4 regions of the Arthrobacter sp. MP_M4 genome follow, and region 1 is predicted to be linked to each of the others. Evidence: riboswitches for the same ligand, from Rfam matches in the RefSeq annotation. Region 1 holds a riboswitch; each other region holds the start of a gene.
What was found. A riboswitch is a leader RNA that binds a small molecule or an ion and turns the genes downstream of it on or off. The one in region 1 is predicted to bind S-adenosylmethionine.
Positions count from the first base shown of each region.

Region 2: another riboswitch for S-adenosylmethionine. It lies ahead of metX (homoserine O-acetyltransferase MetX); the one in region 1 lies ahead of RCH15_RS12590 (DUF1737 domain-containing protein).
Region 3: another riboswitch for S-adenosylmethionine. It lies ahead of RCH15_RS14920 (cobalamin-independent methionine synthase II family protein); the one in region 1 lies ahead of RCH15_RS12590 (DUF1737 domain-containing protein).
Region 4: another riboswitch for S-adenosylmethionine. It lies ahead of RCH15_RS08995 (aminotransferase class V-fold PLP-dependent enzyme); the one in region 1 lies ahead of RCH15_RS12590 (DUF1737 domain-containing protein).

Region 1 covers NZ_JAXCHX010000016.1:51,716-56,616, reverse strand. Annotated here, with positions in the region: gene RCH15_RS12600 (aminodeoxychorismate lyase) at 1-868, shown strand, start outside; gene RCH15_RS12595 (hypothetical protein) at 899-1,678, opposite strand; SAM riboswitch class IV at 1,964-2,078, shown strand; gene RCH15_RS12590 (DUF1737 domain-containing protein) at 2,149-2,424, shown strand; gene RCH15_RS12585 (rhodanese-like domain-containing protein) at 2,421-2,831, shown strand; gene RCH15_RS12580 (O-succinylhomoserine sulfhydrylase) at 2,832-4,040, shown strand; gene RCH15_RS12575 (glutamate--cysteine ligase) at 4,125-4,901, opposite strand, start outside.
Region 2 covers NZ_JAXCHX010000002.1:263,344-268,244, forward strand. Annotated here, with positions in the region: gene RCH15_RS03615 (bifunctional o-acetylhomoserine/o-acetylserine sulfhydrylase) at 1-1,140, shown strand, start outside; SAM riboswitch class IV at 1,225-1,340, shown strand; gene metX (homoserine O-acetyltransferase MetX) at 1,352-2,503, shown strand; gene RCH15_RS03625 (MFS transporter) at 2,684-4,066, shown strand; gene RCH15_RS03630 (LysR family transcriptional regulator) at 4,188-4,901, opposite strand, start outside.
Region 3 covers NZ_JAXCHX010000023.1:6,184-11,084, reverse strand. Annotated here, with positions in the region: gene RCH15_RS14935 (O-acetylhomoserine aminocarboxypropyltransferase/cysteine synthase family protein) at 1-594, shown strand, start outside; gene RCH15_RS14930 (CoA-binding protein) at 591-1,088, shown strand; gene RCH15_RS14925 (adenylosuccinate synthase) at 1,262-2,551, opposite strand; SAM riboswitch class I at 2,834-2,938, shown strand; gene RCH15_RS14920 (cobalamin-independent methionine synthase II family protein) at 2,951-4,159, shown strand; gene RCH15_RS14915 (uracil-DNA glycosylase) at 4,316-4,901, shown strand, end outside.
Region 4 covers NZ_JAXCHX010000009.1:16,414-21,314, forward strand. Annotated here, with positions in the region: gene aroA (3-phosphoshikimate 1-carboxyvinyltransferase) at 1-926, shown strand, start outside; gene rsgA (ribosome small subunit-dependent GTPase A) at 910-2,025, shown strand; gene hisN (histidinol-phosphatase) at 2,081-2,893, shown strand; SAM riboswitch class IV at 2,992-3,105, shown strand; gene RCH15_RS08995 (aminotransferase class V-fold PLP-dependent enzyme) at 3,140-4,606, shown strand; gene RCH15_RS09000 (class I SAM-dependent methyltransferase) at 4,694-4,901, shown strand, end outside.

The DNA.
Region 1 (4,901 bases):
GCAGCTGATGGCGACCGACCAGGGAGCCACCCGAGGCGACGGCGTCTTTGAGTCGCTGCTGGTTGTGGGCGGACAGCCCCGCAAGCTCCAGGCGCATCTGAACCGGCTGGCCGGGTCCGCGCGGCTTTTGGAGCTGGGCATCCCGGCCGAGGGCGTGTGGCGCCGGGCCATTGCCACGGCGGTCAGCGAATACCGGCGCAGCCATCTGCCCGGCGGCGGTGCCACTGAGGACGACGAGCTGGTCGTGAAACTTCTGGTGACCCGCGGCGTCGAAGGCGCGGCGGGGCCCACGTGCTGGGTGCAGGCGTCGGTCCCCGGCGCCGCCGGACGGCGCCAGCGCGAAACCGGCATTGACGTCCTGCTGCTGGACCGCGGCTACGACAGCGAAGTCGGGGAACGCGCCCCCTGGCTGCTCATGGGCGCCAAGACCCTCTCCTACGCCGTTAACATGGCAGCGCTTCGCTACGCGCACGCGCACGGAGCCGATGACGTGATCTTCACCTCCGCGGACGGGCGGGTGCTGGAGGGTCCGACGTCCACCGTCCTGCTCGCACATCTGGACACGGACGGCGACGGCGCCGGCGGGGTGCGCACGGTCCGGCGGCTGATCACGCCGCAGCTCGACAGCGGAATCCTGCCCGGCACTTCGCAGGGGGCCTTGTTCACCGCGGCCAAGGCGGCCGGCTGGGAACTGGGCTACGGCCCGTTGGAGCCGCGTGACCTGTACGACGCCGACGCCGTCTGGCTGATCTCGAGCATCCGGCTGCTGGCTCCCGTCAACCGCATCGACGGCCGGGAAATCGGCACGCCGGAACTGCGCCAGCAGCTCACCGCGGAGCTCAACGCGCTGTACGCCACCATCGAATAAAGCTCCCGGGCCCGCCGGGGACGGTGCGGTTCAGCCCTTGGCGAGGGCTTCGTCGACGATCCGGGCCAGGTCCGCGGCTGCGTCCTCGGTGACTCCGGGGCCTGATGCCACCGCCGCGGCCGTCAGCGCACCGCTGAGACCCATGACGGTGACAGTGGTCTGGGTCTGCCCGGTCGGCAGGGTCTGGATGCCCATGGTCGAGAAGGACTTTTCCGCCGACGTCGCGATGTCCAGGACTTTCGTTTCGCTGGCGACTTTTTGGCCCTGGAGCTCCATGGTGAAGCTTGCGCATTTCTTGCTCCCAGCTACCGATTCGTCCAGCTTGGAGCGTTGCAGGTCCGGATCCTGGACAGCCACGACCGTGACGACGGTGACCACCTGGTCCGCGGCGGACTGGGACACGCCGCTGGCATAGCTGCTTCCCTCCGGGATCTGGCTGTTGCTGTCCACCACCGCCGCGCACTCGGGCGGGGTGATCGCGGCCGTGGCGATCAACTTCTTCGCCGTGGCGATGCCTTGCTCCAGCTGGTCGGCGGATACGGCGGTGAACCCGGCGCCGCGCTCGTCCGTGAGCCCGGCAATGATCTGCGCGAGATCCCCGGCCGCATAGGCCTTCACCGTCGCGGCCGGCGACGGCGCGGAGGACGGGCCCGCGGCCGGGGATGACGGGTCAGGTGTGGTCGGCGAAGCCGGGGCCGCGGCCGAGGACGGACCGCCCGGGGCTGAAGGCGCCGGAGTGCCGCCGCAGCCTGCGAGCGCCAAAGCGGTCGAGAGCAGCAACGCTGCCGGAGTGATGGTGCGCAGAATCATGGAGTTCCCCAATTTCACTGTAATGGTGTCATGCACCGCATCGGGCGCGGCAGTCGTGAGCTTACGATATCCGGTCCGTGAAAAACACGACCCCGCCTGCGGAGGTGTTGGAGGCCTCCTGAGAGCTTCACGTTAAGTCTGAGCCCTAACGATTGGCCCCAATAGCGGCTACCGCTCCGTTGCATTTCTTTTGTCGGTTCGTCACCTTTTCTCCGTTCCGGCCCGTTACTTAACATGACGGCGGCAACCGTGCGGGCCGGCGTCCCGGGTGTTAGGTTTCTGGTGAGTAATGAGAACCGGCGCCAAGCCCTGACTGGCCGGACGGCAACCCTCCCTTTCGCGGCGGGGTGCCTCAGGTGAGTACTCGGCATATCGACCAATCGAGCTGCAAGCGTGAAAGAAGGAGATCCGTCGTGCCTGACGCGTCCGCCCCCGCAGTACCCATACCGGCACCAGCCCCGACCCCGGCGATTGCCGGCACGAGCGGGAAGAAGCTGGCATACCGCCTGTTCACCGGCCCCGACGACCGTGCATTTTGCGAGCGCGTCTCGGCCGCCCTCGCCGCGGGCTACGTTTTGCACGGCAGCCCGGCCGCCACGTTCAACGGCAGCGACGTCGTCGTGGCCCAGGCTTTGGTGCTGCCGGCGGCGATCGCCAGCGCCGATGCCGCCGTCGCCAACGCCGTGGGCGGCCTTGGGTTCGCCGGAGAAATTGACGGAGACTTCGACGGAGAGGGCCACGCGTGAGCTACGCCGGAGACCTCAGCCCGCACGAGGCGTGGGCAAAGCTCGAAGACGGCGCCCTTCTCGTGGACGTCCGCACCGAGGGCGAATGGGCCCATACCGGCATCCCGGACACAACCGGGACACCGCACCCGCCGCTCTTCCTGCAGTGGAATCTGGCCGGCGGCATCCCCAACCCGCAATTCATCGCGCAACTGCAACAACTCGCTGCCGAGGCCGGCAACACCGAACTTCTCTTCCTGTGCCGCTCGGGCGTCCGGTCCATTGCCGCAGCGCACGCAGCCACCGACGCCGGGTTCACTTCCTACAACGTCCTCGAAGGCTTTGAGGGCGAACCCGACCGGCAGGGGGAACGGACCGTCAACGGCTGGCGGAACCGCGGCCTGCCCACGAGCGCGGAAAATCACTAAATGGCTTTCAATCCCGAGGCCGGGGGCTGGAGCGCCGGCACCCAGGCTGTCCGTGGCGGCCTGGACCGGACAGGTTTTCAGGAAACCGCCGAACCGATCTTCCTGAGCTCCGGATTCGTCTATGAATCCGCGGCCGCCGCCGAGCGCGCCTTCACCGGCGAGGACGAACGCTTCGTCTATTCCCGCTACGGCAACCCCACGGTGGCCACCTTCCAGGAACGGCTCCGGCTGCTCGAAGGCACCGAGGCCTGTTTTGCCACCGCCTCGGGCATGTCCGCGGTCTTCACCGCGCTTGGGGCCCTCCTGGCCGCCGGCGACCGGGTGGTAGCAGCCCGCTCGCTGTTCGGCTCGTGTTTCGTGATCCTCAGCGAGATCCTGCCCCGCTGGGGGGTGCAAACGGTCTTCGTCGACGGACCGGATCTGGAGCAGTGGCGCTCAGCGCTCTCAGAACCAACGACGGCGGTCTTCTTCGAGTCGCCGTCGAACCCGATGCAGGAAATCGTCGATATCGCCGCCGTGAGCGAGCTGGCGCATTCCGCCGGGGCGACGGTCGTCGTTGACAATGTCTTTGCCACTCCCCTGTTGCAGCGCTGCGGGGAACTCGGCGCGGATGTGATCGTCTATTCGGGAACCAAGCACATCGACGGCCAGGGCAGGGTGTTGGGCGGCGCGGTTCTGGGCACCAAGGAATTCATCGAGGGACCGGTCAAGCAGCTCATGCGCCACACCGGCCCGGCGCTCTCCGCCTTCAACGCGTGGGTGTTAACCAAGGGCCTGGAGACCATGGGCCTGCGGGTAACCCATTCCTCCGCTTCGGCCCTGCGGCTGGCCGAGTGGCTGGAGGAGCAACCCGGCGTCAGCTGGGTCCGGTACCCGTTGCTGCCTTCCCATCCGCAGCACGAATTAGCCGCCCGGCAGATGAAGGCCGGCGGCACCGTGCTGACTTTCGAGCTCTCCCCGTCCCCCGGCAGGTCAGCGAAGGAGGCCGCGTTCGCGCTGCTGGACGGGCTGCGGATCATCGATATCTCCAACAACCTGGGCGATTCGAAGTCCTTGATCACCCATCCCGCCACGACGACGCACCGCGCCATGGGGCCGGAGGGCCGGGCCGCGATCGGTCTGAGCGACGGCGTGGTGCGCCTCTCCGTGGGCCTTGAGGACCTCGAGGACCTGATCCGCGACCTCGGCCAGGGCCTCAAGCAGATCTAGTCGCGCCCGGCCGCCGCGAGCAGGCAGTTCGCGGCTATGTTTTCGGGCGGTACTGCCGCGAAATGCGGTCCCAGCGTCACGGGCTCAGGCGCGCCGGACGCTGCCCAGCGGGACGTCGTCCGGCGGCGTCCCGCTGTCCGTTCCCTGCGTGGTCACGTCGACGGCCCGGTCTACGACGGCGGGCAGCCCGCCGGTGGAGAACGGCTCCCGCTGCAGCTGGGATCCGGTGCCGTGCGCCAGGATTCGGCTGATACCGTGCCGCACCAGGTCCAGTTCGCCCTGCTCCTGAAGCACCGGGGCCACGAGGTCCACCAGCGCCCGGACCACTTCCCCCGCCGGAGCCGGGTTGAAGGTCCCGAAGTCCAGCAGGTGCCCGCGGAGTCCACAGTTGCTGGCCTGCCACGCAGCCATCCGCAGCAGCAGCGTCGGCACCGGGGCCGGATCCACTCCGTCATTCCATTCCCGCGACGCCGATTCGACCAGGGCACGCACCAGAACAGCGATCAGCGCTGCGTCCTCGGCCCGCAGGCACACATCGGCAACCCGGATCTCCAGCGTGGGGTGATGCCGGCACAGCCGCGAATCAAAATAGACCATCCCCTCGTCCATGAGGACGCCGGTTTCCACCAGCCGGGCCACAACCCGGCGGTAGGCCGGCAGACTGCCGAAGATCATGGTGGGACCCGATCCGGGCCAGCGGTTCCAGGCCTGGGTGCGGTAGCTTTCGAATCCTAACTCCACGCCGTTCCAGTACGGGGAGTTCGCGCTGAGGGCAATAAGCACGGCAAGCTTGTCCCGGATCCGGTCCATCACCGCCACGCCCTCCTCTGGGGAGTCCACCAGGACGTGGACATGCAGCCC
Region 2 (4,901 bases), on a different contig from region 1:
GGCAACCCCACCCAGGACGCCGTGGAGCAGCGCGTGGCAAGCCTGGAAGGCGGACTCGCAGCCCTGCTGCTCAGCTCCGGACAGGCCGCGGAAACGCTCGCGATCCTGAACGTCGCCGAGGCCGGGGACCATGTGGTGGCCAGCCCCAGTCTCTATGGCGGCACCTATAACCTGCTGGCACACACCCTGAAGAAGTTCGGTATCTCCACAACGTTCGTGGCGGACCCGGACAACCTGGCGCAATGGCGGAATGCGGTGCAGCCCAACACCAAGCTGTTCTTCGGCGAAGCGGTCTCCAACCCGCGCCAGGACGTGCTGGACATTGAGGGCATCTCCCAGGTGGCCCATGAAGCCGGAGTGCCGCTGATTGTGGACAACACCCTGTCCACGCCGTTCCTCATCAGGCCCATTGAGTGGGGCGCGGACATCGTGGTGCATTCCGCCACCAAGTACCTTGGCGGTCACGGAACGGCGATTGCCGGCGTCATCGTGGACTCCGGCAACTTCGACTTCAGCAAGGACCCGGAGCGGTTCCCCGGCTTCAACACCCCGGACCCCACCTACAACGGCCTGGTCTATGCCCGCGATCTCGGTGCCGACGGTGCCCTCGGCGCCAACCTCTCCTTTATCCTCAAAGCCCGTGTCCAGCTGCTGCGGGACCTCGGCTCCGCCGTTTCGCCGTTCAATGCCTTCCTCATCGCCCAGGGCATCGAGACCCTCAGCCTGCGGATGGAACGGCACGTCGCCAACGCCGTCAAAGTGGCCGGATGGCTGGAAGCGCGCGACGACGTCGAATCCGTCGCCTATGCCGGGTTGCCGTCCAGCCCCTGGTACGAGCGCGGCCGCAAGTACGGGCCCAAGGGGACAGGCGCCGTCGTTTCCTTCAACCTCGCCGGGGGAGCGGACGCCGGAAAACGCTTTGTCGACGCCCTGGAACTGCACTCCCACGTGGCAAACATCGGCGACGTGCGCTCCCTGGTCATCCACCCGGCGTCGACCACGCACAGCCAGCTCTCCCCGGAGCAGCAGGCCGTCGCCGGCGTCCACCCCGGCCTGGTCCGGCTCTCGGTGGGGCTTGAGCACATCGATGACATCATCGCGGACCTCGATGCCGGCTTCCGGGCAGCGAAGACCGCCTGATCCATTCGGCACTGAGTGGCCCGGCTGTCACATGGAAGTCACAATCTTCGCCATTCCGGCAATGGGTTTCGTAGACTCAGGGGAGGTCATGAGTGCCAGTGACAGCCCCGGCTTGCTGGCCGGCAACCCTCCTTTTGCGGCGGGGTGCCCCGGGTGAAGACCTGGCCCGCCGGTCAGCTGACGGCGGGCAAGCGCGAAGTTAGGTCCTCACATGACGATTGCCGTCACCCGCACCGGTGCCCCCGCAAGCAAGCCCTCCTCCGCCCCGGACGGTTCCGTTCCCGACGGGACCGTCCAGTACTTACCCATCGGATCCCTCGCGCTCGAATGCGGCTCCTCGCTGCCCGAGGTCGTCCTCGGTTTCGAAACCTGGGGCACCCTCAATGCGGAGGCCTCGAACGCGGTCCTGATCGAACATGCCCTCACGGGGGACACCCACGTCACCCGGGGCGACAGCGACGAACCCGGCTGGTGGGAGCAACTGGCGGGACCGGGCGCCCCGGTGGACACAGACAGATACTTCGTGGTCTCCATCAACATCCTCGGCGGCTGCTACGGCTCCACCGGGCCCTCATCGACGGCGCCCGACGGAAACCCGTGGGGCTCACGTTTCCCGCTCGTGACGTTGCGGGACACCACAGAAGCTGAGGCCCGGCTCGCGGACGCCCTGGGCATCCGGAGCTGGTTCGCCGTGCTGGGCGGCTCCCTGGGCGGCGCCCGTGCCCTGGAGTGGGCCGTCAGCCACCCGGACCGGGTCCAGCGCTGCGGCGTGTTCTCCGTCGGCCCCAGCAGCACCGCAGAACAAATCGCGTTCGCCCAGGCGCAAACGCTCGCCATCCGGCAGGACCCCAACTTCAAGGGCGGGGACTACTACGGCGGGCCGGAGCCGGTAGCGGGCCTGGCCCTGGCCCGGCGGATCGCGCACATCACCTACCGCTCGGCCGCCGAACTGGACGGCCGTTTCGGCCGGAACGCCCAGGACTCGGAGGCTCCGCTGGAAGCCGGATCCCTCGCCGGACGCGGGCGCTACCAGGTGGAAAGCTACCTTGACCATCAAGGCAACAAGCTGGTCCGACGCTTCGACGCCAACAGCTACATCGCCATCACCGAGGCGCTGATGAGCCATGACATCAGCCGGGGCCGCGGTACCCTCGCGGAGGCCCTGGCCCCGGCCACCGCCGAATTTTTGCTGGCAGCAGTCGACTCGGACCGCCTGTACTTCCCGACCCAGACCCGGGCGCTAGCCGAGGCCCTGCCAGGCAAAGTTCCGGTGCACACCATCGAGGCCCCGATCGGCCATGATGGCTTCCTGACCGAGATCGGCCAGCTTGATGCCCAGCTTAAGCAGTACTTCTTCGGGTAGTCCGGGAGCAGAAAAGTACGACCAATGTGCGTTTTTGCAGATGCGCTCTGCACTAATGGCCGTTGAGGCTCAGGACTGAAAGGCTCATACTCGTGGGAATGGCGCAGCGTGTTCAATGTCACAAGCGCCCTCCTCCCAATGGTCCCACAGGGTGTCGAAGGCGACACCGAAGGAGTCGACATGAGTACGCAAAAAGCCGCCGCCAGGCGCCCGGAAGAGGAAGACGTCAAGTCGTCCGGACTGAAGAAGGTAGTAACGGCCTCCATGGCCGGCACGGTTGTCGAATGGTATGAGTTCTTCCTCTACGCCTCGGCCGCCACCCTCGTGTTCGGCAAGGCCTTCTTCCCCAACTCCGGCACGGAACTGGACGGCATCATTGCTGCCTTCCTCACCTACGCCGTCGGTTTTGTCGCCCGCCCGATCGGCGGCATCGTTTTTGGCCACTTCGGCGACAAGTTCGGCCGCAAGCAACTGCTCCAGCTCAGCATCGTCCTGGTCGGCGTCTCCACCTTCCTGATGGGTTGCCTCCCGACCTTCCAGCAGATCGGCTACTGGGCCCCGGCCCTCCTGGTCTTCCTGCGCTTCGCCCAGGGCTTCGCCGTTGGCGGTGAATGGGGCGGCGCCGTCCTCCTCGTCGCCGAGCACAGCCCCAGCAAGTCCCGCGGCTTCTGGTCCGCGTGGCCGCAGTCCGCCGTTCCGCTGGGCAACCTGCTGGCCACGGCCGTCCTGTTCGTTCTCTCTTCCACGCTGTCCTCCGCCGACTTCCTCAGCTGGGGCTGGCGCGTGGCCTTCTGGCTCTCCGCCGTGATCGTGCTGGTGGGCTACTACATCCGGACCAAGGTCACGGACGCCCCCATCTTCCTGGAGGCCCAAAAGGAAGTCACCGTCGAGAAGAAGGGCTACGGCGTGGGCGAAGTGTTCCGCCGCTACCCGCGCGGCGTCTTCACCGCCATGGGGCTGCGCTTCGCGGAGAACATCCTCTACTACCTCGTGGTCACGTTCTCCATCACCTACCTGAAGGTCATTGTGCAGACGGACACCGCCCGCATCCTTCTCCTGCTGCTGGTGGCGCACCTCATCCACTTCGCAGTGATCCCGATGGTCGGCCGCATGTCCGACCGCTTGGGCCGCAAGCCGGTCTACATGGCGGGCGCCATCCTGGGCGGCACCTGGGGTTTCTTCGCCTTCCCGATGATGGACACCAAGAACGACCTCATCATCCTCGCGGCGATCACCATCGGTCTGCTGTTCCACTCGCTCATGTACGCCGGCCAGCCGGCCATCATGGCCGAAATGTTCCCGACCCGGATGCGCTACTCCGGCGTTTCCCTGGGCTACCAGGTCACCTCGATCGTGGCAGGTTCGATGGCCCCGATCATCGCTGTCGCCCTCTTGAGCCAGTTCAAGTCATCCACTCCGGTCGCCGTCTACCTGCTCGGGGCCTGCATGGTCACCATGGTGGCGGTGTTCTTCCTCAAGGAAACCCGCGGAATCTCCCTGCACGACGTCGACGCCGCCGACGCCCAGGGCACCGCCGACCTTCTTGCAGCCAGCAAAAAATAGCAGGCAGTAAACAGCAGCTCACCACAACAGCCCGGCCCCGGATTACGGGCCGGGCTGTTGTCGTACCCGGCCCAGCAGGCGAAAAGGGCCCAGCGGGCAAAGGCAGGTCGGCGGAGGCGGCTCAGCCTGCCAGGATCTCCTGGCGTTTGGAGATCTCGGTCCGAAGCGCTTCAAGGACGGCCTGCACCGGGGCTGAGCGCAGTGATTCCGGGCGGGCCGCCGCCCAGATCGGCAGTTGCCGCTGGAAGTCGTCCGGCAGTACCGGTAGGAACGCGGGGTCCCCGACCGCCAGGAAGTTGGGCAGCAGGCCGATCCCGCCGCCCCGCCGGACGGCCTCAAGCTGGGCGAAGATGCTGGTGGCCTGGAAGCTGGAGCGGGGCATGGGCAGCTGGGTCGATCGGTGGCCGAGTTCGGCGACCTGCAGCGCGGACTCGACGTAGGAGACGAACCCGTGCTGCCGGACGTCGTCGAGCGTTTCCGGAAGGCCGTGTTCGCGGGCATACTGCGGACTGGCATAAAGCCGGAGGAAGTAGTTGGCCAGGAAAATGGTCTGCGCATTGCTGACGTCCAGATTGCCCACGACCACCTCGAGATCCACGCCGGACCGGTTCTGGCTGACCTTGCGTGTGGCGCTGAGAATTTCCACGTTCAGCAGCGGATGCTGGCGCTGGAGCCGGACCAGCGCCGGGGCGACGAACTCCGCACCAAAGCCATCCGGGGTGCTGATCCGCACCAGACCCGATAGCACGTCCTCGGACCGGGCGATGCGGTTCGTGAGCGCACCGAGGGTTCCCTCGATCGCCTCGGCGGCCGCGACCGCCTCATTGCCCAGGTC
Region 3 (4,901 bases), on a different contig from region 1:
GAGTACGGCTTCCTCACGAAGCTCCGCTGCGAGCAGCTGCGGGACATCGGACCCGCCCTGTCCCCGATGTCCGCGTTCCAGCTCCTGCAGGGCGTGGAGACCCTTCCGCAGCGCCTGGACGAACACCTCAAGAACGCCCAGGCCGTCGCGGAGTGGCTCGAAGCGGACGAACGTGTGGCCTACGTGAACTACTCGGGCCTTCCCTCGCACCCGTACTTCGAGCGGGCCCGGAAGTACCTTCCGCTCGGACCGGGCTCGGTGTTCTCCTTCGGCGTGAAGGGGGGCCGCGCGGCCGGGCAGACGTTCATCGAGTCCCTGCAGCTGGCCTCGCACCTGGCCAACGTCGGCGATTCCCGGACCCTCGTCATCCATCCCGGGTCCACCACCCACCAGCAGCTCAGCCCGGAACAGCTCGAGTCCGCCGGCATCCCGGAGGACTTGGTCCGGATCTCGATCGGGCTGGAAGACCTCGAGGACATCCTCTGGGACATTGACCAGGCCCTGGACGCTGCAACGGTGGCAGCCCCTGATGCCTCCGCCCGCGGCGTACACACGCCAGAGGCTGACGCCTGCACGATCGGAGTTAACGCGTGAGCACCGAAGAAGAACGTACCTGGACCGAGCCGTCCGCCCCGGAGCGGCTGGCCCTGCTGCGGCAGGCAACGTCGATCGCAATCGTGGGCGCCTCGGACAAACCGTCCCGGGCGAGCTACTTCGTTGCCACCTACCTGCAGTCCTCCACGCGCTACAAGGTGTATTTCGTAAATCCGGTGGTGAAGGAGATCCTGGGCCAGCGAACGTATGCCTCGCTCGCGGACCTGCCGGAGAGCCCGGACATCGTGGACGTGTTCCGCAAGCACGATGACCTCCCGGGGGTCCTGGACGAGGCCGTCGCGGCAGGCGCCAAAACGCTCTGGCTGCAGCTGGGCTCGTGGCACGAGGACGTGGCGAAGGAAGCCGAGGCGGCCGGGCTCGACGTCGTGATGGACCGTTGCGTGAAAATCGAGCATGCCCGGTTCCACGGCGGACTGCACCTGGCCGGCTTCGACACCGGCGTCATTTCGTCCAAACGGCAGGTCCTGGCCTAACCGCGCCCGCGCCGGGCCACCGAACTCGCGGCACGCGTGCGGGCTCGCCATAACGAAACGGCGCGCCGCACCTTGCCCCACGTTCCCGCCGAACTCGCGGCACCCGGCCAAACGACGGCGGCGGGCCACCTTTTCAGGTGACCCGCCGCCGTCGTGCGTTAGCTTCGGATGCGTCAGTCGTTGATCAAATCGTTGATCACGATGGTCTGGTCGCGGTCAGGACCGACGCCGATTGCCGAGAAGCGCGTGCCGGAGAGCTTTTCCAGGGCCAGCACGTAGTTTTTGGCGTTCTCCGGGAGGTCCTCCAGGGTGCGGGCGCCGGTGATGTCCTCGGTCCAGCCCTCGAAGTACTCGAAAATCGGCTTGGCGTGGTGGAAATCGGTCTGGGTCATCGGCATTTCCTCGTGCCGGACGCCGTCGACGTCGTAGGCCACGCAGACCGGGATCTGTTCGATGCCGGTGAGGACGTCGAGCTTGGTGACGAAGTAGTCCGTGAAGCCGTTGACGCGCGAGGCGTGGCGCGCCAGCACGGCGTCGTACCAGCCGCAGCGGCGCGGCCGGCCGGTGTTGACACCAAATTCACCGCCGGTCTTCTGCAGGTACATGCCCATCTCATCGAACAATTCGGTGGGGAACGGGCCGGCGCCCACGCGGGTGGTGTACGCCTTGATGATGCCGATGGAACGCGAGATCCGGGTGGGGCCGATGCCCGAGCCCACGGAGGCGCCGCCGGCCGTCGGGTTCGAGGAGGTCACAAACGGGTAGGTGCCGTGGTCGACGTCCAGGAACGTGGCCTGGCCGCCTTCCATGAGGACCACCTTGCCCTCGTCCAGGGCGGTGTTCAGCACATAGGTGCTGTCAATGACCAGCGGGCGCAGACGCTCGGCGAAGGACAGGAAGTACTCCACGATCTCGTCCACCTCGATGTCGCGGCGGTTGTAGACCTTGACCAGGAGTTCATTCTTCTGGCGCAGCGAGCCTTCGACCTTCTGGCGCAGGATGGAGGCGTCAAAGACGTCCTGGACGCGGATGCCGAGGCGGGCCACCTTGTCCATGTAGGCCGGTCCGATGCCCCGGCCGGTGGTGCCGATGGCGCGGCTGCCCAGGAAACGCTCGGTGACCTTGTCCAGCACCTGGTGGTACGGCGCCACGAGGTGGGCGTTTGCGGAGACGCGCAGCTTGGAGGTGTCGGCGCCGCGGGCTTCGAGGCCGTCGATTTCCTGGAACAGCGCTTCTAGGTTCACCACGCAGCCGTTGCCGATAACCGGGACCGCGTTGGGGCTCAGGATGCCGGCCGGAAGGAGCTTGAGCTCGTACTTCTCACCGCCTACGACGACGGTGTGGCCGGCATTGTTGCCGCCGTTGGGCTTGACGACGTAGTCGACTCGGCCACCAAGCAGGTCAGTGGCCTTGCCTTTGCCTTCGTCGCCCCATTGGGCTCCGACGATCACGATTGCTGGCATGGGATCCTCCCCCATTCGTTCGGGCCAAACCGCAGGTGTCCCGCAGCTTAGCGCCGTTCATGAGAATGCCCCGAATCTACCGCTGTGCTCTTTCGATCAACGCCAGTTTCCGGGGCTCTTACCACCCAAGTTTAGCCGATGGCGGTGACAGCAGCTCATTTGCCCGGCCACTGGACTTCCGCCGGGCCGCCGGCCTCCTCGGCTCCACCTGCGCAGTGTCCAGCTTGCGGAACTTCGTGGGACAGGCTTGCGCGGGTCGGCCGGTTCGAATTAGGTAGGAGGTGACCATCCCGAGCGGCCGAGGGACCTGGACCATTGACGCCGCAGCAACCCTGCCCGCGCACACCACTGTGACGGCAAAGGTGCTACCGCCAGGACCGATGGAAAGGACGCGCTCCCATGCCGCAGAACACCGACCATATCCGCGCCACCCATGCAGGCTCGTTGCCCCGCACGCCCGAGCTCATCGCCGCGAACGAGGCCAAAGAGTCAGACGGCATCACTCCCGAGTTCCTGGACCTGCTGGAAACCTCCGTGGTGGACATCGTGCAGCGCCAGAAGGATCTCGGCATCGACATCCCCAACGACGGCGAATACGGGCACACCATGTCCAGCGCGGTTGATTACGGTGCGTGGTGGAATTACTCCTTCAGCCGGCTGGGCGGCCTGGAACCGACGGACGTGGACCGCTGGGCGGACGCCGCCGTGCACCGCTCCAGCCCCGGCCACATCGTGCTGACCTCCTTCCCGGACCGCCGCGACCGGCAAAAATTCAACGACGCCTACAACGATCCGTCCTCCGGGATCCTGGCGCACCGCAGGTCCGTCACGCAGCCGAAGATCGCCGGCCCGCTGAGCTACACCGGCCAGGCCCTGGTGGGGTCGGACATCGCCAACCTCAAGACCGGCCTGGCCGCAGCCGGGCTGTCCGAGGGCTTCGTCGCGTCCCTGTCCCCCGGCTCCTGCGCACGCGTCGCCAATGAGTATTACACCTCCGATGAGGAGCTCCTCTATGCCTGCGCCGATGCCATGCGCGAGGAGTACAAGGCCATCATCGATGCGGGGCTCACTGTCCAGCTCGATGACCCGTCGCTGGCCGAAAGCTGGGACCAGATCAACCCGGAGCCGAGCCTGGCGGACTATCTGAAGTTCATCCAGCTCAGGGTTGAGGCCACCAACTGGGCACTGCGCGATCTTCCCCAGGACCAGATCCGTCTGCACGTGTGCTGGGGCTCCTGGCACGGACCGCACACCACCGACATTGACCTCGCGGACATCATCGGTTCCGTCATGCAGGTCAACGCGGGGGCTTACTCCTTCGAGGCCGCCAACGTCCGACACGAACATGAATGGCGGGTCTGGGAGGACACCAAACTGCCCGACGGAAAAGTCATTATTCCTGGCGTCGTTTCCCACGCCACCAACGTCGTCGAGCACCCGGACCTGGTGGCTGACCGGATCGTGCGTTTCGCCGAATTGGTGGGCCGGGAAAATGTGATTGCCTCCACAGACTGCGGTCTCGGCGGCCGCGTGCACCCGCAAATCGCCTTTGCCAAGCTGGAATCCCTGGGCGAGGGAGCCCGCCGGGCAACCGCCCGGCTCTGGTAGCCGGCCCCACGGCCGGTCCGTCATTTCGCAGGGCTTGATAGACTAATAAGGATCGACCAGGAATCGGTCCACACCACATTTTCAAACCACACCGTAATTGGCGTGCCCGCGTACGGTCTGGGAGCTTCACCAAACCTGCAGGAGACTCAGCAATATATGACAGCCTTGGCCACTGAAAATTCCCGCGAGCAGCTTTTGAGCCGCCGCTACGAACCTAGCGTCGCAGCCGTAAACGAGCTGTGCGACACGCTGCAGGCCACCAAAGCTGGCATGAACGTCTCCTACGTGGACCCGATCCACGACGTCGACGAGTGCCGCATCATCAGCCTCTTCTCCAACATCGGAACCGAGGACGAGTCGGGTTTCATCACGGCCGGCGACGAAGAAGCGGCCACCCGCCTGTTGGGCGTCCACTGGAAGCTGGGCCTGCGTCCTGAGTACGTGATGCCGTGGAACGTTCACCCCTGGTACGTCCCGGGCGAGCCCAACGGCAAGTTCACGCCGGACCAGATCTCCGCCGGCCTCAAGCCGCTGCTGAAATTCCTTGCCGTGGTGCCCCGCGCCTCGGTGATCGTGGCCCACGGCACCGAAGCCAACCGCCTCGCGAACCTGCTCCTGAAGACCGAGGTGCCGATGATCTGGCGCCGCGGCCTCAAGACCTACAAGGTCCGCTCGCTCAGCGGCCGTGCCTTCGCCGGCACACCTGCCCGGCAGGAGCAGTACCTGGAGGAAATGGGCACCG
Region 4 (4,901 bases), on a different contig from region 1:
CCGGCGGCCAGGCCTCCTCCCTGCCGTTTGCCGTCGCCGGCACCGGCGACGTGCGCGGCGGACAGCTTGTCATCGATGCCACCGCGTCCTCGCAGTTTGTCTCGGCCCTGCTCCTCGCCGGCGCACGCTTCGGTGAGGGACTGCACCTTGAGCACCGCAGCACGGATAGGCCCAGTGAACCCGTCCCCAGCCTGGACCACATCAATATGACCGTCGCGGTGCTGCGCGGGGCCGGTGTGGCCGTTGATGATTCCCGCCCAAACCACTGGGTTATCTCACCGGGGCCGATCCGCGCCTTCGACGTCCGGATCGAACAGGATCTTTCCAATGCCGGCCCCTTCCTGGCAGCAGCTCTCGCCACCCGCGGCACCGTCCGGATCCCCAACTGGCCGCTGGAAACCACCCAGGTCGGCGACCAGTGGCGCAGCATCCTCACGAGGATGGGTGCCACCGTGACCCTCTCCGGCGGCACTCTGGCCGTCACCGGCGGACCGGAGATCAAGGGCGCGGACTTCGACGGGACCAGCGAACTCGCCCCGACGGTCGCCGCCCTCTGCGCCCTCGCCAGCGGATCTTCGCAGCTGACCGGCATTGCCCACCTCCGCGGGCACGAGACTGACCGGCTGGCCGCGCTTGTCGCAGAGATCAACCGTCTGGGCGGGGACGCCGAGGAGACGGCCGACGGCCTGGTAATCCGGCCCGCGCCGCTGCATGGCGGCGTGGTCCACAGCTACGCCGACCACCGCATGGCCACCGCCGGCGCCATCCTGGGCCTGGCCGTACCGGGCGTTCAGGTCGAGGACATCGGCGCTACGGCCAAGACCATGCCGGACTTCCCGGCACTGTGGGCCGCCATGCTCGTCCAGGGCTCCACCGCTGAATCCAGCCGCACAGACAGGGACGCCCACGGTGGCACGCAGCACTGATTCGTGGGACGAATCCGACGTCCGCATCCGTCCCAATAAGAAAGGCACCCGGCCCCGCACCAAGGACCGACCCAGCTACGAGGAAGCCGTCACGGGCCGCATCATCACCGTTGACCGCGGGAGGTACACCGCCGTCGTCGCCGAAGGAACCCCCGAGGAACGCAAGATCATTGCCGCCCGGGCCCGGGAACTGCGCCGCAACCCCGTCGTGGCAGGCGACTTCGTCTCCCTCGTCGGGGACGTCACCGGGGAAGCCGACACACTGGCCCGGCTCGTGCGGATTCAGGACCGCAGGACACTGCTGCGGCGCAGCGCAGATGACACGGATCCGATCGAGCGCGCCGTCGTCGCCAACGCCGACCAGCTGGTGGTGGTCGTGGCAGCTGCCAATCCCGAGCCGAGGACGGGGTTTATCGACCGTGCCCTCGTGGCCGCGTACGACGCCGGCATCGAGCCGTTGCTGCTGGTCACCAAGGCCGACGTCAAAGACCCTGCTGAGCTCCTTTCCAACTACCAGCACCTTGCCTTTCCGGTGATCATTTCCAAGACGGCAGACTCCGCGGCATCCGGTATCGACGCCCGCTCCGACGACGGACTGTCCGCCCGCCTCGACAAGGACGCCGTCTCCCAGTTGCGTGCCTACCTCGACGGGAAAGTCACCGTCATGCTGGGCCATTCCGGCGTCGGCAAGTCCACCATGGTCAACGCTTTGACCGGCGCCGAGCGCGCCACCGGCGGGGTGAACGCCGTGACCGGGCGCGGCCGCCACACCTCATCCTCCGCGCTCGCCCTCAAAGTCAACGCGGCGCCTGCGGGCAGTTGGATCATCGACACCCCCGGTATCCGTTCCTTCGGCCTGGCCCACGTCGACCCGGACCGGATTCTGCGGTCCTTCCCGGATCTTGAGCCCGGCACTGACGACTGCGAGCGGGGCTGCAAACATGACTCCAATGCCGTCAACTGCGGCGTGGACGCCTGGGTGGCCGCCGGCCATGCGGGCGACTCCGGACCGGCCCGGCTCGCCTCACTCCGCCGCCTGCTTGGGACAGACCCCCGGATGGAAGCCCAGGACGTCAAGGAACTCGGCACCGTCTCCTAGCAGGATGCGGCGCAGCCTACCGCTCCCCCGCCCGGTTTGCCGGTAGTTTGGATCCATGAGCCAACCCGCTTCGAGTTACAACGATGACCTCCGCCTCGCCCATGTACTGGCAGATTCCGTGGATTCCCAGACCATGAGCCGCTTCAAGGCGCTGGATCTTCGGATCGAGACGAAGCCGGACCTGACGCCGGTGACCGACGCTGACAAGTCCGCCGAGGAAGCCATCCGCGGCCAGCTGTCCCGCTCCCGGCCGCGCGACGCCGTCCTCGGAGAGGAATTCGGCAGCTCCGGCCACGGCTCGCGCCGCTGGATCATCGACCCGATCGACGGGACCAAGAACTTCGTCCGCGGCGTCCCCGTCTGGGCCACCCTGATCGCCCTCGTTGACGAGGGCGAGCCGGTCGTCGGCGTCGTAAGCGCCCCGGCCCTGGGCAAACGCTGGTGGGCCGCCAAGGATGGTGGAGCGTACATGGGACGGTCGCTGGCGGCGGCCACCCGGCTGAAGGTCTCCAATGTCTCCAAGCTCACGGACGCCTCGCTCTCCTACTCGTCCCTGGGCGGCTGGAAGCAGCGCGGCAACTTCGATGAATTCCTCGGCCTCACCGAGGAGGTCTGGCGCACCCGCGCGTACGGTGACTTCTGGTCCTATTGCATGGTGGCCGAAGGCGCCGTCGACATCGCCTGCGAGCCGGAACTTAACCTCTACGACATGGCCGCACTGGTCCCGATTGTCACGGAAGCCGGCGGCCGCTTCACGTCCCTCGAGGGCGAGGACGGTCCCTTCGGCGGCAACGCCCTTGCGACCAACTCCATCCTGCACTCCGAGGTCCTCAAGCGCCTCAACCCGGGGCTCGACGACCTGCTCTAGGATCCGGCGGCCGGCCATCACGGCCGCTCCGTAACAAAGCACTTCACAATCCTGCCCTGCCTTTTCTGCGGCAGCAGGCATGGCCTACGCTCGAAAAAGGTCACGAGTGCCAGCGCGAAACCCCGGTTTGCTGGCCGGCAACCCTCCATTCGCGGCGGGGTGCCCCGGGTGACGACCTGGCCGGTCCTGAATGGACCCGGCAAGCGCGGATTCCCGGCACGGGGGTCCATTTTCGAGCGAGGTCCCATGCCAACTGCCACCATTCCCGTACCCCGTCCCGCGGCTCCTGGACGTCCGGCCAGGACCGGACCGGCCGCTACCCGGGCGCGACTTGCCGTCGCCCGCCGGCCGCTGGCCGCGGTGACCGGCGCGGAGATCCAGGCGCCGCTGATCCAAGGGGGGCATGTGCGTTACGCCAACCTGGATTACGGCGCTTCGGCTCCGGCCCTCTCCGTCGTCTCGGCCTACCTCAACGAGATCCTGCCGTTCTACGCAAGCGTTCACCGCGGTGCCGGTTACGCCTCCCAGATCAGCACCTCCGTCTACGAAAACGCCCGCAACGTAGTCCGGGATTTCGTCGGCGGCCGGCCGGATGATGCGGTGATTTTTACCCGCAACACCACTGATTCCCTGAACCTGCTGGCGGGGTGCCTGCCCGTCGTCGACGGCGTTTCCGCCGGTGAGGTGCTCTACCTCGACATCGAGCACCATGCCAACCTCCTGCCGTGGCAGCGTGTGCCGCACCGCAGCGTCATCGCTGCACCGACTCTCGCCGGCACCCTGGAACTGCTCGGCGGGGAACTCGCCTACGGCGGAGTGAATCTGCTCGCCGTCACTGGCGCCTCCAACGTCACCGGTGAGATCCTGCCGGTCCGGGCCCTCGCCGCCCTGGCGCACGAGTATGGCGCCCGGATCGTCGTCGATGCCGCGCAGCTGGCGCCGCACCGGCGGATCGATATGGCCGCTGACGGCATCGACTACCTTGCCTTTTCCGGCCATAAGCTTTACGCCCCGTTCGGAGCAGGTGTGCTGATCGGCCGCACCGACTGGCTCGACGCCGGAACGCCCCATCTGGCCGGCGGCGGAGCCGTGCAGGATGCCCGGATCGATACAGTCAGCTGGACCACCGGCCCCGCACGGCATGAAGGCGGCTCCCCCAACGTCCTCGGCGCTGCCGCCCTGGCCCGGGCCACCCAGGTCATCGCCGGCCTGGACGCGGAGCAGTGGCGGGGCCACGAAGACGCCATCCGCGCGTTCCTCGTCGAAGGCCTGGCCGGAATCGATGGTGTCACGGTCCACCAGATCTTCTCGGACAGCGCTTCATTCGACGCTGCCGCGGGCTCCGTGTCCGGCACCGGCACGATCGGCGTCGTCAACTTCTCTCTGGAAGGCTACGACGCGGGTCTGGTGGCGGCGTACCTGTCGGCCGAACACGGCATCGGGCTGCGCGACGGCCGGTTCTGCGCGCATCCGCTGCTCCGCCGGCTTGGCCTGCCCTCGGGCTCGCTGCGGGCAAGCTTCGGCCTTGGCTCCCGGCTGGAGGACGCCCAGCGGCTGATTTCCGGCATTGAGGAACTCCGCCGGAACGGTCTCGGGTGGGACTATGTCGTGGACACGGGACGCTGGGTGCCGTCCAATGACACCCGCAGTTACCCGCACTGGGCCCCCAACACCCCCGGCACCGCCGGCGCGGCCCCCTGCACCCTGGACTGACAGAGCGGACGGAGCAGGAAACACGGGCGCTGCCACGTGCGGTAAATTCGACAGGTACCCATCCGGATCTGCCGAAGGAGATCGCACGTGGCAAGCGGCGGACCCAAAGCTCACGGCGGCCCCCAGCTCGATCAGGAACGGCGCCGGGAGCTGGGGCAAAGCTTCCAGGACGGCGGGGAACACTATGACCGTGTCCGTCCCGGGTACACGGCCGAGTCGGCCGACTGGCTGATCCCCGCCGGCGCCGTGGACGCCGCGGACCTCGGCGCCGGGACCGGGAAGTTCACGGCGCTGC